DNA from 3 places in the Shewanella sp. JNE2 genome. Region 1 is predicted to be linked to each of the others. Evidence: predicted binding sites of a transcription regulator. Region 1 holds the regulator's gene; each other region holds the start of a gene.
What was found. Region 1 encodes LexA, which represses DNA repair genes until DNA is damaged. Its sites were predicted from a motif close to TACTGTATNNNNATACAGTA; they were not measured.

Region 2: a site for LexA is predicted at 1,906-1,925, ahead of recG (ATP-dependent DNA helicase RecG). Genes of this name have one in related genera too.
Region 3: a site for LexA is predicted at 2,534-2,553, ahead of umuD (translesion error-prone DNA polymerase V autoproteolytic subunit). Genes of this name have one in related genera too.

What each region holds. Positions count from the first base shown of each region.
Region 1 covers NZ_CP096169.1:156,166-160,456, reverse strand. The annotation lists gene plsB (glycerol-3-phosphate 1-O-acyltransferase PlsB) at 1-1,638, opposite strand, end outside; gene lexA (transcriptional repressor LexA) at 1,988-2,608, shown strand; partial or broken gene MZ182_RS00690 (cell division inhibitor SulA) at 2,605-3,116, shown strand; gene coxB (cytochrome c oxidase subunit II) at 3,512-4,291, shown strand, end outside.
Region 2 covers NZ_CP096169.1:319,218-323,508, reverse strand. The annotation lists gene MZ182_RS01550 (OmpA family protein) at 1-865, shown strand, start outside; gene MZ182_RS01545 (MarC family NAAT transporter) at 982-1,695, opposite strand; gene recG (ATP-dependent DNA helicase RecG) at 1,942-4,017, shown strand; gene MZ182_RS01535 (DUF3014 domain-containing protein) at 4,200-4,291, shown strand, end outside.
Region 3 covers NZ_CP096169.1:3,408,074-3,412,364, reverse strand. The annotation lists gene MZ182_RS15280 (mechanosensitive ion channel family protein) at 1-773, shown strand, start outside; gene umuC (translesion error-prone DNA polymerase V subunit UmuC) at 782-2,050, opposite strand; gene umuD (translesion error-prone DNA polymerase V autoproteolytic subunit) at 2,058-2,507, opposite strand; gene MZ182_RS15265 (3'-5' exonuclease) at 3,148-4,053, shown strand; gene MZ182_RS15260 (hypothetical protein) at 4,267-4,291, shown strand, end outside.

The DNA.
Region 1 (4,291 bases):
ACAACGCTCAAGCGCATTTTGCTCAGAAGCCAATAAAGCTAAACTGGTAAGCGTGACGGAACTGGCCGCTGCCGCATCATTAATACGTGTCATCACCCGATTTGCTAACACGTTAACCGCTGGAGTTAACCAAGTTGGCTTTTGTTCAGGATCATCGGCAAGCTCTGCGCGCCAGTTAGGTGCCATTTCGTTTAAAAAAGTTTGCAGGGTAATCGGCTCTCCAAAGTTCACATAACCTTGACCAAAATTACCTAACTTTCGAATGGCTCCAAAAACTTGCCAAACGGATTCTTTTTGTTTTTTCTTGCCACTTAACTCTTTGTGATACGTGGCGACTTCCATCACATGGTCATAACCTAAATATACGGGAACCAAAGTAACTGGGCGCTCAATTCCGCGCAGCACGCTGTTCATTGTCATTGCTATCATGCCCGTTTTAGGCGCTAACAAACGCCCCGTACGAGACCGACCGCCCTCAGAGAAATACTCCACCGAATAGCCCTTGGCAAACAGTTGATCTAAATATTCACGAAAGACTGCGGTATAAAGCTTATTACCATTAAAACTACGACGGATAAAGAACGCGCCACCACGGCGGAACAATGGTCCCGCAGGCCAAAAGTTCAGGTTTATCCCTGCTGCAATATGCGGCGGAACCATACCTTGGTAATACAAAATGTAGGATAGCAATAGATAATCCATATGACTTCGATGACAAGGCACATAGACAATTTCGTGACCATCGTGGTGTAACTGACGAATATGTTCGGCACCTTTAATATTGATGCCACTGTAGAGCTTATTCCATAACCAGGTTAAAAAACGCTCGGCAATGCGCACTAAACTATCTGAATAATTTGCCGCTATTTCATCAAGATACTCTATTGCAGTTTCACGAGCTTGAGTTTCAGAAATCTTTTTGCTCACAGCCTCTTCTTGAATCGCCTTACGTAATGACTCCGATTTGAGCAACGAATCAAATAATGCCTGACGATTTGGCAGTAAAGGACCCGTCATCACCTTACGTTGGCGGCGAAAATGTACCCGTGCCACACGCGCTAATTTATGGGCTATCCCCATATCAGTACCGTGTTCATCTGCCATATAACGCAGTGAAACTGCATTCGAAAACTGTACAAAATTATGACGGCCTAGAAACAAAATCATGAAGCACTTACGTAGCCAAGTTGGATTTTCACGCTCCAACACAGCCGCTTTCATCGTATCGTCTTCTTTACCTGGAGTACGTCCCCAATAAAGACTCACTGGCACTAACTGAATATCAAGCTCCGGGCGCTCCTTATGAACAGCCAAGAGACGCATAAAACACTCAAGGAATGGCTCGTTACCCGCACGTTCACCAAACAAAGGTTTACGTCCTTGAAGGCAAACAACCCGTGGCGCAACAACACCGTTAACAACTAAAGGTTCGTAGGGGCTTGGCAAGCCTAATTTTTCGGTGACTTCACTCAGTGCCGCAATGTCACTCAGCGATTCTGTTTTCATGACATAAGCAAGTGGTCTGGAGGTATCCAGATTCAGATCGGCAAAAGGATCCTGAGGCACCACAATAGTGTGGACTAAGTGTTTTTGGATCCAACGTAATGATTTCAACCAAAGAGAGTCTTGTTTAGGCATTATTCTTATGCAATTAAGTACGTTTACTAGCCCAATAGAATACCAGACTCTGGGGAGTATTCGCTAATTCTCTCCTATATATCCCTAAATCACCCTAACATCAGGCGTTTTATAAGCCTATAAAACAATATATGCACCCCATCGGAATAAAATAAATACTCTTAAAAATTAAACACTTAAAATTAAACAGAAAAATATAAAACGCCTTATCTTCCATAAAAACTCAACCAATAGATCAGACTGAGATTTGCCGATTTAAAACACTTTACGATCTAAAAATGGTTAATACTTGCACTACAAACAATACTGTATATACTAACAGTAACTGTATAGAAAAACAGGAACAGCCATGAGACCCTTAACGCCACGCCAAGCTGAAATTTTAGAGCTAATTAAACGTAATATTGCCGATACAGGAATGCCACCCACCCGAGCAGAAATTGCCACTCGTTTAGGCTTTAAAAGTGCTAATGCTGCTGAGGAGCACCTCAAAGCTCTCGCCAAAAAAGGCTGTATCGAAATCATGCCTGGTACCTCTCGGGGTATCCGTCTCCCAGCAGAGGAAGAGGTCGTGGTTGAATATGGCCTGCCACTTATAGGCCAAGTAGCCGCTGGTGAGCCAATCTTGGCTCAAGAACATGTTGAACAGTACTATCAAGTTGACCCAAGTATGTTCCACCCTACCGCCGATTTTTTACTGCGAGTAAAAGGTGACAGCATGAAAAACATCGGCATTCTCGAAGGTGATTTGTTAGCGGTACATAAAGTACAACAAGCGAGAAATGGTCAAGTAGTTGTTGCAAGAGTCGACGATGATGTCACGGTTAAACGCTTCGAAAAAAAAGGCAACTTAGTCTATCTATACGCAGAAAATGAAGACTACTCACCAATTAAAGTGGATTTAAGTTGTCAAAGTTTAACAATTGAAGGACTCGCTGTTGGTGTGATCCGTAATGGAGATTGGCTATGAGTAACCTATTAGGCAATGCCCCACGTCATCCGGGGTTGTGGCTCGACAACATTCGAGAGCCAGATGCAAACTGGCAGTATGCACCGATCAGCTGTGTGCCTACACAGACTCAAGGCCGTACTGAGTTAATCCAGCTCAGTACGCAGCTCGCACAACTCAGTCAACAGGGGCGTTGGGTTGTACTCATCAATCCACCAAGTATTGGCTATAAACAGTTACTCACATCAGCAGGTGTGCGCATGGATCGTATATTACTCGTTCATGCAAAAGATGAGGTAGAAACCCTATGGGCGATGGAGAAAGCCTTAACAAGTGGTACGTCCAGTGCAGTCATTACTTGGACGACCTCACTCGATGCCCGTGATAATCGACGCTTACAAATTGTGGCAAAAAGTGCCAGAGCGATGGGTATTGTATTAGAGGAAGTAAATAACCACTTACAGGATAAGGTCCGCCTTGAGCAACATACACACTTTAAGCAAGCCACTTTTTTAGCCCTGTTCATTAGTTTTACAAAAGATTTTTTAGCCGTGAAAGCCGCCTCACATATGAATGTGAGGCTTTTTTTTAGCAATTTTTCAGACAATTAGAAAAATAAGTGATCTTGATCAATATTTAAACAGCAAGTATGGTTGATTAAGCTGGTGACTCTATATCACTGGCGATGGTAAAAACCGAGCTGTTATCCCAGCCAATTTTCCATCAATAATTAAAATGACAGATTTTTTCAGTAGTATGTGCCAGCGTGGCGAATTAACAGCAGTAACAGTACAAAAGTAAGCCATCAACGCACATTGAAGTCAAAAACGCTTTTTTGGGAACTGAAGAGTTTGCATAGAGTTGAGACTTACTGTGTGACTCTTCTTTGTAGTTGCAATTTGCAATTAGCAGAGGAGAAGTCTTGTGAAGCAATTGTTGTATTGTTTACTCGTGGTGTTATTCGCACCACCGTTGAACGCAGCGGATTCGCGGTTCAATATGACCACTGGTGTAACCGAGATAAGTGGCAAGGTTTATCACTTGCATATGACTATCTTGTATATCTGCTGTGCTATTGGCCTCGTGGTTTTTGGCGTAATGATTTATGCCATGATAAACCACAGAAAATCCAAAGGCGCAGTTGCCGCCCATTTCCATGAAAGTACCAAAGTTGAAATTGCTTGGACCATATTGCCATTTATTATCCTGATCCTAATGGCCATACCTGCAACCAAAACCTTAATCGCAATGGAAGATACGAGCAATGCTGATATCACCATCAAAGTTACTGGTTCTCAGTGGAAATGGCATTACAGCTACTTCGATCAAGATATTGATTTTTACAGCATACTCTCGACACCTAGAACACAAATTGATGGTTCAGAACCTAAAGGCGAGCACTATCTCCTTGAAGTCGATAAACCGCTTGTTGTTCCAATAAATCGCAAAATCCGCTTCCTAATGACATCAGAAGATGTCATTCATTCATGGTGGGTTCCAGCCTTTGCGGTGAAAAAAGATGCGAATCCTGGTTTTATTAATGAAGCATGGACACGTATCGATAAACCAGGCATTTATCGCGGCCAGTGTGCTGAACTTTGCGGTAAAGATCACGGCTTTATGCCCATAGTCGTAAAAGCCTTACCAGAAGCAGAATTTGATGCTTGGATTACCGAGCAAAAACAAGCAGCACAAACCGCTGCC
Region 2 (4,291 bases), 160 kb from region 1:
TGCACAAGGATCGGCTGATCATCCTTTGCTGGGTCGCATGCCCGGCAGTTATATCGCTCACTACAAACAAATCAATTTTACGCAGGTGCCTGTGATTGTGGGAATGACCGGAAGCGATTACCAAACCAAGCCACTAGCTGCCAAGCTCACCCAAATCAGTTATCGCATGCCAGAGAGCTATTCTCTATTTGAAATCAACAGCAATTATGCCGCAGCGGCACAAAAACTGGCCGCAGAACGAATATTCCATTGTAAAGGTACCGCCTGTGGTGACGATGACAGCCTGATAAAAGCCATGGGCTTATTTAAAGATGATCAAGATGATGAGGGGCAAGAGTACCAGCTGTTTCAACTCAGCCATCCGCAGGGCGATGTATATTTCGATATCTATTCACAGGGATATTCCAATGGTACACCGACTGACACTACTGTTAGAGTAATGGAACTCTCGGCACTGAAGGATGATCGGGTGGCGATTAATCTCGATGCGTTAACCGATGCTATCTCGCAAACAGGTAAGGCGACGTTGGAGGGCTTGCTGTTCGATTACGACAGTGAGCGCATGCTGCCCGAGTCCAAGCCAGTATTAGAGGTGCTAGCAACTTATCTTAAGCAAAATCCTGCTCTGAGTTTTTATGTGGTCGGTCATACCGATGATAAGGGCGAGCGGAGTTACAATCAAAGCCTGTCAGAACGCCGTGCTGCTGCCGTGATTAAACAACTGAATGAAACGTTTAACATTCCATCCGTCCAATTAACAGCCCATGGCAACGGTGAATACAGCCCAGTCGCGAGTAATGCTAACGACACGGGGCAGCGTTTGAATCGCCGAGTCGAGCTGGTGCTTAGATCTGACAAAAAATAGTCAATAACCTGAACTAGTGTAAGCAAAGTTGAGCTAATGGCTCTCCCCGTGATCGGAGCTTTCGAATAAGAGAAACTCCATCACTCAGGAGAGTAAGGCGGCTGCTATAGCAGATCTCAAATAGCAAGTGGCTGGGGAGAAATTAATGACGTAGGGCTATCTCCCATTTCAAGTGCTGTCTTTTGGATTAGTGGCGTATGGAAAACCGGATCCTGTGCCACTTCTTTTATGCCGTTAATACAAAATTGCATTCCCATACACACCAATAGAAACCCCATAATCCGCGTCATAGCATCAATACCCGTAGCACCGAGGATTTTACAAACGGGATCTGCCAGCTTAAGTACGCCCCAACTGATCAGGCTCATCAAAGCAAAAGCCGTCACCATAGCGCTATAAATCGTAAAACGGCTGTATTCATCGGGCAGCTCAGCAATTTGGGCTGCACCACTAATCACCAACGCCATAGTGCCAGGCCCACACATACTTGGCATCGTCAGCGGCACAAAAGCAATACTTTCATTAATATCGACATTATTAGCCTGTGCTGGCGTAGGAAATAGCATTCTAAAACCAATAAAGCCGATAATCAGCCCACCCGCTAATCGTAAACCAGGGATTGAAATACCAAATAGCTCTAAGATTGAAGAGCCAATAAAAAAGCAAACACAAAGAGTGCAAAATAGGTAGATAGCAGCCAAGTTAACCTGATGCCGAACATGTTCGCGAGACATCCCCTTACTCAGCCCCAAAAGTAGAGTGGCCGTAGTAGGCGGATTAACCATCGGTAATAATGCTAATAAAGCAAGAACCACGACTTGGAAATACATCCTGCACCTCGTATGAGAAATGATAAATAAAACTTATCTAACCAAGACTAATTTTATGTGTAACAGATGAAAACTCAAAATATCTGTATTTTTATGTATCGATACAAAACAAAGCGGTTAGGCAACCAATTTAAAAGAGCATAACCTTTACCCTCCTGCACTTTTATCGCGTTACGTCCTAAGATTGCCTTACGCTTATTCTCTGTTAATATATGTATAAATTCACAGTGATTGAGTGCTAACGACTTGCAGCAATTGGATCTTGTTCCGATCACCGACCTCAAAGGCGTCGCCAAAAAGGTCGCGGAGAAACTCGCAAAGCTCGGCATCACAACAGTACAAGATCTGCTGTTTCACTTACCCCTGCGCTACGAAGACAGAACCCAAATCTATCCGATTGCCGCCCTCAGCCCTGGTAGTTACGGCACGATAGAAGCAGAAATCCAATCGACACAAATCATCCAAGGCCGCAAGCGCATGCTGGTCTGCAATGTGCGCGACGATACGGGCAGCTTAAGCCTGCGCTTCTTTAACTTTTCCGTTGCTCAGCGTAATGCCATGCAAAATGGTTTGATGATCCGCGCCTATGGTGAAGTGCGCCGTGGTAGTCATCAAGCTGAGATAGTGCATCCAGAATATAAAGTGGTGTATCCCGGTGAAGATGTTCACCTGAGTGATACCCTAACGCCGATTTATCCCACAACTGAAGGCTTAAAACAGGCGAGTTGGCTAAAGCTGACGGAGCAAGCCTTAGTATTGCTGAAAGAGGGTGGCTTAACTGAGCTGCTGCCACCGCAATTGCAACCTAACAACATCAGCCTTAAACAAGCACTGCAGACGTTACATCGCCCTCCTGCGGGGATCTCTCAGTTCGATTTAGAGCTAGGTCAACACCCTGCCCAGCAACGACTCGTGCAGGAAGAATTACTCGCCCATAATCTCAGCATGTTGCGCCTACGGCAGCGCAGTAATTTAGACGCTGCCGTCACCATGCAGGCCACGGGGCAGTTGCTCAATCCCTTCCTCGCAGCTCTGCCCTTTAAGCCGACTGGCGCCCAGCAAAGAGTCGTGGCTGATATAGGCAAAGATTTAGAAAAACCGCACCCTATGATGCGCTTAGTGCAAGGGGATGTTGGCTCAGGTAAAACCTTAGTCGCGGCGATGGCGGCATTGCAAGCGATTGAAAACGGGTATCAAGTTGCCATGATGGCGCCAACCGAGTTATTGGCCGAGCAGCATGCAACTAACTTTGCCGCTTGGTTTGAGCCACTCGGGCTTAAAGTCGGTTGGCTTGCAGGGAAACTGAAAGGCAAGGCCAGAACCCAATCCCTTGCGGATATTGAATCTGGCGCAGCCCAGATGGTGATTGGCACCCATGCCATCTTCCAGCAGCATGTGGTCTTTAACAAACTCGCGTTAATTATTATCGATGAGCAGCACAGATTCGGCGTACACCAACGCTTAGGTCTGCGGGAAAAAGGCATGAGCCAAGGCTTTCATCCACATCAGTTAATCATGACGGCAACCCCCATTCCACGCACATTGGCGATGACGGCCTATGCGGATCTCGACACCTCCATTATTGATGAGCTCCCACCGGGGCGTACACCCGTCACCACAGTGGCAATTGCCGATTCCCGCCGTAACGAAGTGCTTGAACGGGTGCGCAACGCCGTCATCACCGACCAACGTCAAGCCTACTGGGTGTGTACACTGATTGAAGAATCCGAAGTGCTCGAATGCCAAGCCGCCGAAGACACGGCCGAAGAACTGCGTCTCGCACTGCCAGATCTCAATATCGGCCTAGTGCATGGCAGATTAAAAAGTGCCGAGAAACAGCAAATCATGGCCGACTTTAAGGCAGGCATGATTCATCTACTGGTAGCGACAACCGTGATTGAAGTCGGCGTCGACGTGCCCAATGCTAGCCTAATGATCATCGAAAACCCTGAACGTTTAGGTCTAGCACAACTGCATCAACTGCGCGGACGAGTCGGTCGAGGCGCCATCGCAAGCCATTGTGTGTTACTCTACAAGGCGCCGTTGAGCCATACCGCCACCCAACGACTGAGTGTACTCAGACAAAGCAATGATGGTTTCATCATAGCGCAGAAAGATTTAGAAATTCGTGGCCCGGGTGAAGTGCTTGGCACTAAACAGACGGGGCTCGCCGAGCTCAAAATTGCCGATCTGGTGCGCGATCAAGCTTTGATCCCACACATTCAGAAACTGGCAAATCATGTAATGACGCAGGCACCTGAAAAGGTCGATGCAATTATTTTACGTTGGCTCGGGCACAGACAGCACTATGTGCAGGCTTAATTAGATAGGAAGCGAATCGCTTCATAGTAAAATAAATCATGTATGTTCAGCTAGGTGCTATAGACAAGCGCATGGAAACTTGCACAATAAACCTGCGGCCCTCGAATAAGTCCGTTATTGCACTTTAATGTTAGCTGCATGTATTCACCACGTTACCTTGAAACTCAAGCTAAGGATGTAAAATGCAAGTTAATCAAGACGATAGAATAAACCCTCAAGAGACTTCTTCTAGCAGCAATCGCTTTGCTCTTTTTGCGATAGTGCTCGTCGTGCT
Region 3 (4,291 bases), 1.3 Mb from region 1:
ATAATTTAATCTTGGCTATTGTTATTTGGGTGGCCAGCTCACTTATTGCAAAAGCAGTGCGCAAAGCGATTCAAGACACTAACTCTAAGTTGAATAAAGTTGACGCGACCCTGATACCAATATTTTCAACCGTAGCCAGTTACGCGGTTTATGTCATTGGTGGTGTATTTATTTTAGACATCTTTGGGGTAAATACCGCGAGTCTTATCGCTCTAGTTGGTGCCGCAGGGCTAGCAGTTGGTCTTGCGCTTAAGGATACGCTTAGCAACATCGCGGCTGGAATCATGCTATTGATACTTCGACCGTTTAAATCTGGTGATTTTATTGAGTTTGGTTCAACTCAAGGGACAGTTAAAGAGATAAACTTATTCACTACAGTGCTTGAAACCATCGATGGTTTGTATATTGCCTCACCGAATAGCGTCTTGTGGGGAAATAATATTAAAAACTTCACCCGTAATGGTAAACGCCGGATGGATATTGTTGTGGGAATTTCCTATTCAGACTCCATAGATGACGCGTTTAAAATATTGCAAGGTGTTGCAGAAAATGAATCAAGATTGATGTCGGAACCACCGCCTCAGGTAATGGTTGCGTCCATGGCCGACAGTGCAGTAAACATTCAGTTGAGAGCATGGGCAACCAATGAAAACTATTGGTCAGCTTATTGGGATTTGAATAAGCAGGTAAAAGAAGCCATTGAAGCAGCTGGTCTGACTATTCCGTTCCCTCAGCGTACGCTCCACATTATCGAAAACTCAAACAGCAAATGAAGGGAGCATTACCGCACTCGCGGCAACTGGTCCCAGCGTGTTGTATAGGCGGGAGACAAATGCTCTCGCTTCATCGACCAATCTTTCTTCGTACCTTGTCCAGCAAAGAAAACCTTTCCGGCACCGCTTTGATTAATGGTGTCCAATACAGACATTAACTGCTGGCTATTAGAGCGGGTCGATATGTCATCGAATAGTCCTGGTTGAAACATGCCGGGATCGTAAAAGTCAGACAGCATGACGCCCGCTTTGGCATAACGAAAACCATCCTTCCAAATCCGCTTGAGTAAGTGATTGGCCAGCTCGATAAAATCCCGCGTATCGCAACTGGGGATCAGCAACTCACCCGATGCAGAGTTGCTGTACTGCGGCTCGTTGTCCTTAAAGGGGCTGGTACGTATAAACACGGTCAGCACTTTGGCTTGCTGCTGTTCTTTGCGAAGCTTTTCAGTGGCGCGGGTTGCGTATTCACATACGGCTTCACGTAACAATTCGAATTGCGTTACTTTTACGCCAAATGAACGGCTACAGACGATTTGTTTCTTAGTTGGCGGGATCTCTTCAAGTTCAATGCACGACTCACCATTGAGCTCTCTGACGGTTCTCTCTAAAACCACCGAAAACTGCTCTCTGATGGCTCTAGGAGAGGCATTGGCGAGGTCTAAGGCTGTGGTGATGCCCAAATCATTTAAACGCTTAGAAAGCCGTCTACCAACGCCCCAAACATCATCAACTGGGACTAATGCGAGCAATCGACGCTGCCGATCTGGATTGGTTAGATCTACAACCCCCTGAGTGGCTGGATACTTTTTGGCGGCATGGTTTGCCAGTTTGGCGAGTGTTTTAGTCGGTGCAATGCCTACACAGACGGTGATCCCAATCCAGTGACCTATCCGCTCTCGCACTTGTTGTCCGAACTCGACAAGGGATAGGGCAGACTCAATACCGGTTAAGTCCAAAAACGCTTCGTCAATGGAGTAAACCTCTACTCGTGGTGCCATCTCTTCCAAAGTGCGCATCACTCGACTGCTCAAATCTGCGTACAGCGCGTAATTGGACGAGAATGCCAAAATGCCATGGCGCTGCATTTCAGATTTGATCTGAAAGACGGGTACGCCCATTTTAATACCGAGTAACTTAGCTTCACGTGACCGTGCAACCACGCAGCCGTCGTTATTGGACAGCACCACAACCGGCGTATCTTTTAAATCAGGACGAAACAGCTTCTCACAACTGGCGTAAAAGTTGTTGCAGTCCACCAAGGCAAATACTGGCATGGGATAGTCACGACTTGCGGCGCATGTTTCGCACCACATTGGTAACCACGCCAAATATCTCTAACTCTGTCCCTTCAGGAATATGAATGGGCTCATACGCCTGGTTTCTTGGGATCAGCATGACGCACGGCCTCATTTGAAGCTCCTTTACCGTGAGTTCTCCATGGATTCCCGCGATGACAATGTCACCGTGTTCGGCTTGGACAGAGCGATCAACCACCAAAATATCATCTGGGTGAATTCCGGCATCAATCATTGAATCACCTTCAACACGTACAAAGAACGTTGCAGCCGGTCGCTTGATGCACAGCTCGTTGAGGTCGAGCGTTTGCTCAACATAATCCTGCGCTGGGGAGGGAAAACCAGCAGAAACACGTTCCATGAACAATGGAATACGAAGGCGCTTGGCTTTGATGAAGGCAAGTGCGCCGCTACGGCCTATCAGCGAGACACTCATGACGAACCTCGAAAAATCATAATTAATACTGTTTGTTTATACAGTATCTAATGCTATGCTGATTTCTACAAGTAAAATTGTAGGTAAAACTGTAGTTGTTCGAGTAAGACGCTGTGTTGTCGGTGATTTATTTTTTTGTGTTGAAAAGCTTGATGTGGGGATTGCTCGCCCTCGTCAAAGCCTGCAAGGCTTGGACAATACTGCTTCTGCCTACTGCTCTTGTTTCTGTTACTGATCCTGTTACTGCTACTGGTTAACGCATGGGTCAAGTAACCGTCAGACAAGGCTTGTTGAACCCTTTGCAAAGGGTTTAAAAACAGTTAGTAAAATTCTGCTTCGTATTGAATTTACTGACTTAAAGCGAAGTTAGGAGCACCATTAAAATGCTCAGTCGAACTCAGTTCAAGCCTTTTGCAACCGTTTGAAAAGGGGTTGGCTAAGCCATACGTAAAGGGTATCGGTAAGGGTTACCTAAACGGTTTAGCTAAGGCTTTCTGAAAGGCTTAGTCAAAGCCTTCATACATGGGTTCACCCAGTAGAAAGATTAAAAAAACGCTGAGGTATCCAAGGTGCATTTTGTACAACCTGTGACACAGTGAAATAACCCAAAGCGAACAATAGAATTGAAGAGGAACCATCAATGACAAGAGCCCCTGCGCCATTTCCGATAGAGCGCCTCGCGGATATCCCAGAAAGACCAGAAGATTTTAGATTGCTGGAGCGTATTCCATTAACGCGTGAGCCGCAGTCCTGGCCACTTGAACTTTCTCCTATGGTCGGTGATGAACAGCCGATGGTGCTGCTCGATACAGAGACAACCGGACTGTCTGCCGATGATGAGTCCATTATTGAGCTTGGAATGGTTAAGGTGCTTTACAGCCCCTCGGCTAAGCGGATTGTGTCGATTGTTGATGTGATCAGCCTGTATGAAGATCCCGGCAAGCCTATCCCTGAGCTGATTACCGAGTTAACCGGTATTACCGATGAGATGGTGCAAGGCCAGCACATTGATGATTCACTGGTAGCGGGTTGGTTATCCGATGATCCGCTGGTGGTTGCACACAATGCACAGTTTGATCGTCCTTTCTTTGAAAAGCGGTTTGCCGCATTAGGCCATCTATCTTGGGCCTGTTCAGCCAATGGCATAGATTGGAAAGCATTGGGTTTTGAAAGTCGAAAGCTTGAGTACCTACTGCTTCGCTTAGGTTGGTTCTATGAAGGACACAGAGCTGCAACTGATTGTTTGGCGATGGCCTGGTTGTTTCATTTGTTGCCTGAGTCCGTTGCAAACTTGTTGTCTGAGGCAGACAGGCGAACTGTGTTAGTTCGTGCGTTTGGTGCGCCGTTTGACGTAAAGGACTATTTAAAAGAGCGTGGTTACCGCTGGCATGACGGTGTTAAAGGTGCCAACAAACATTGGTGGCGCGAAATCAGCGAAGACGAGTTGCCGCAGGAACAAACTTACCTGGATGATTTGTATCATCGTGGCTCAGAGCATGCCCACTATGAATACAAAGATGCCCGCAATCGATTTAAAGCTTTGTAGCTCTTCACAAGGTAAGCCTTGCATATTTGAAAACCTCTGGAAAATGGAAAGTGAACTTACGTTATACCCAAACTACTTGGTGTTGCAGCTAGGCGGCAAGTGAGCGAGTCCCCATGAGCATAGATCTTCTATGTGATTGGGGTGAGCGAATGCAGGTAACACCGCTGCGGCTGCAAGTAGGCAGGGTATATAACCAACAAGAGGAATCTTTCCATGTACCAAGACACCTACATTGAAT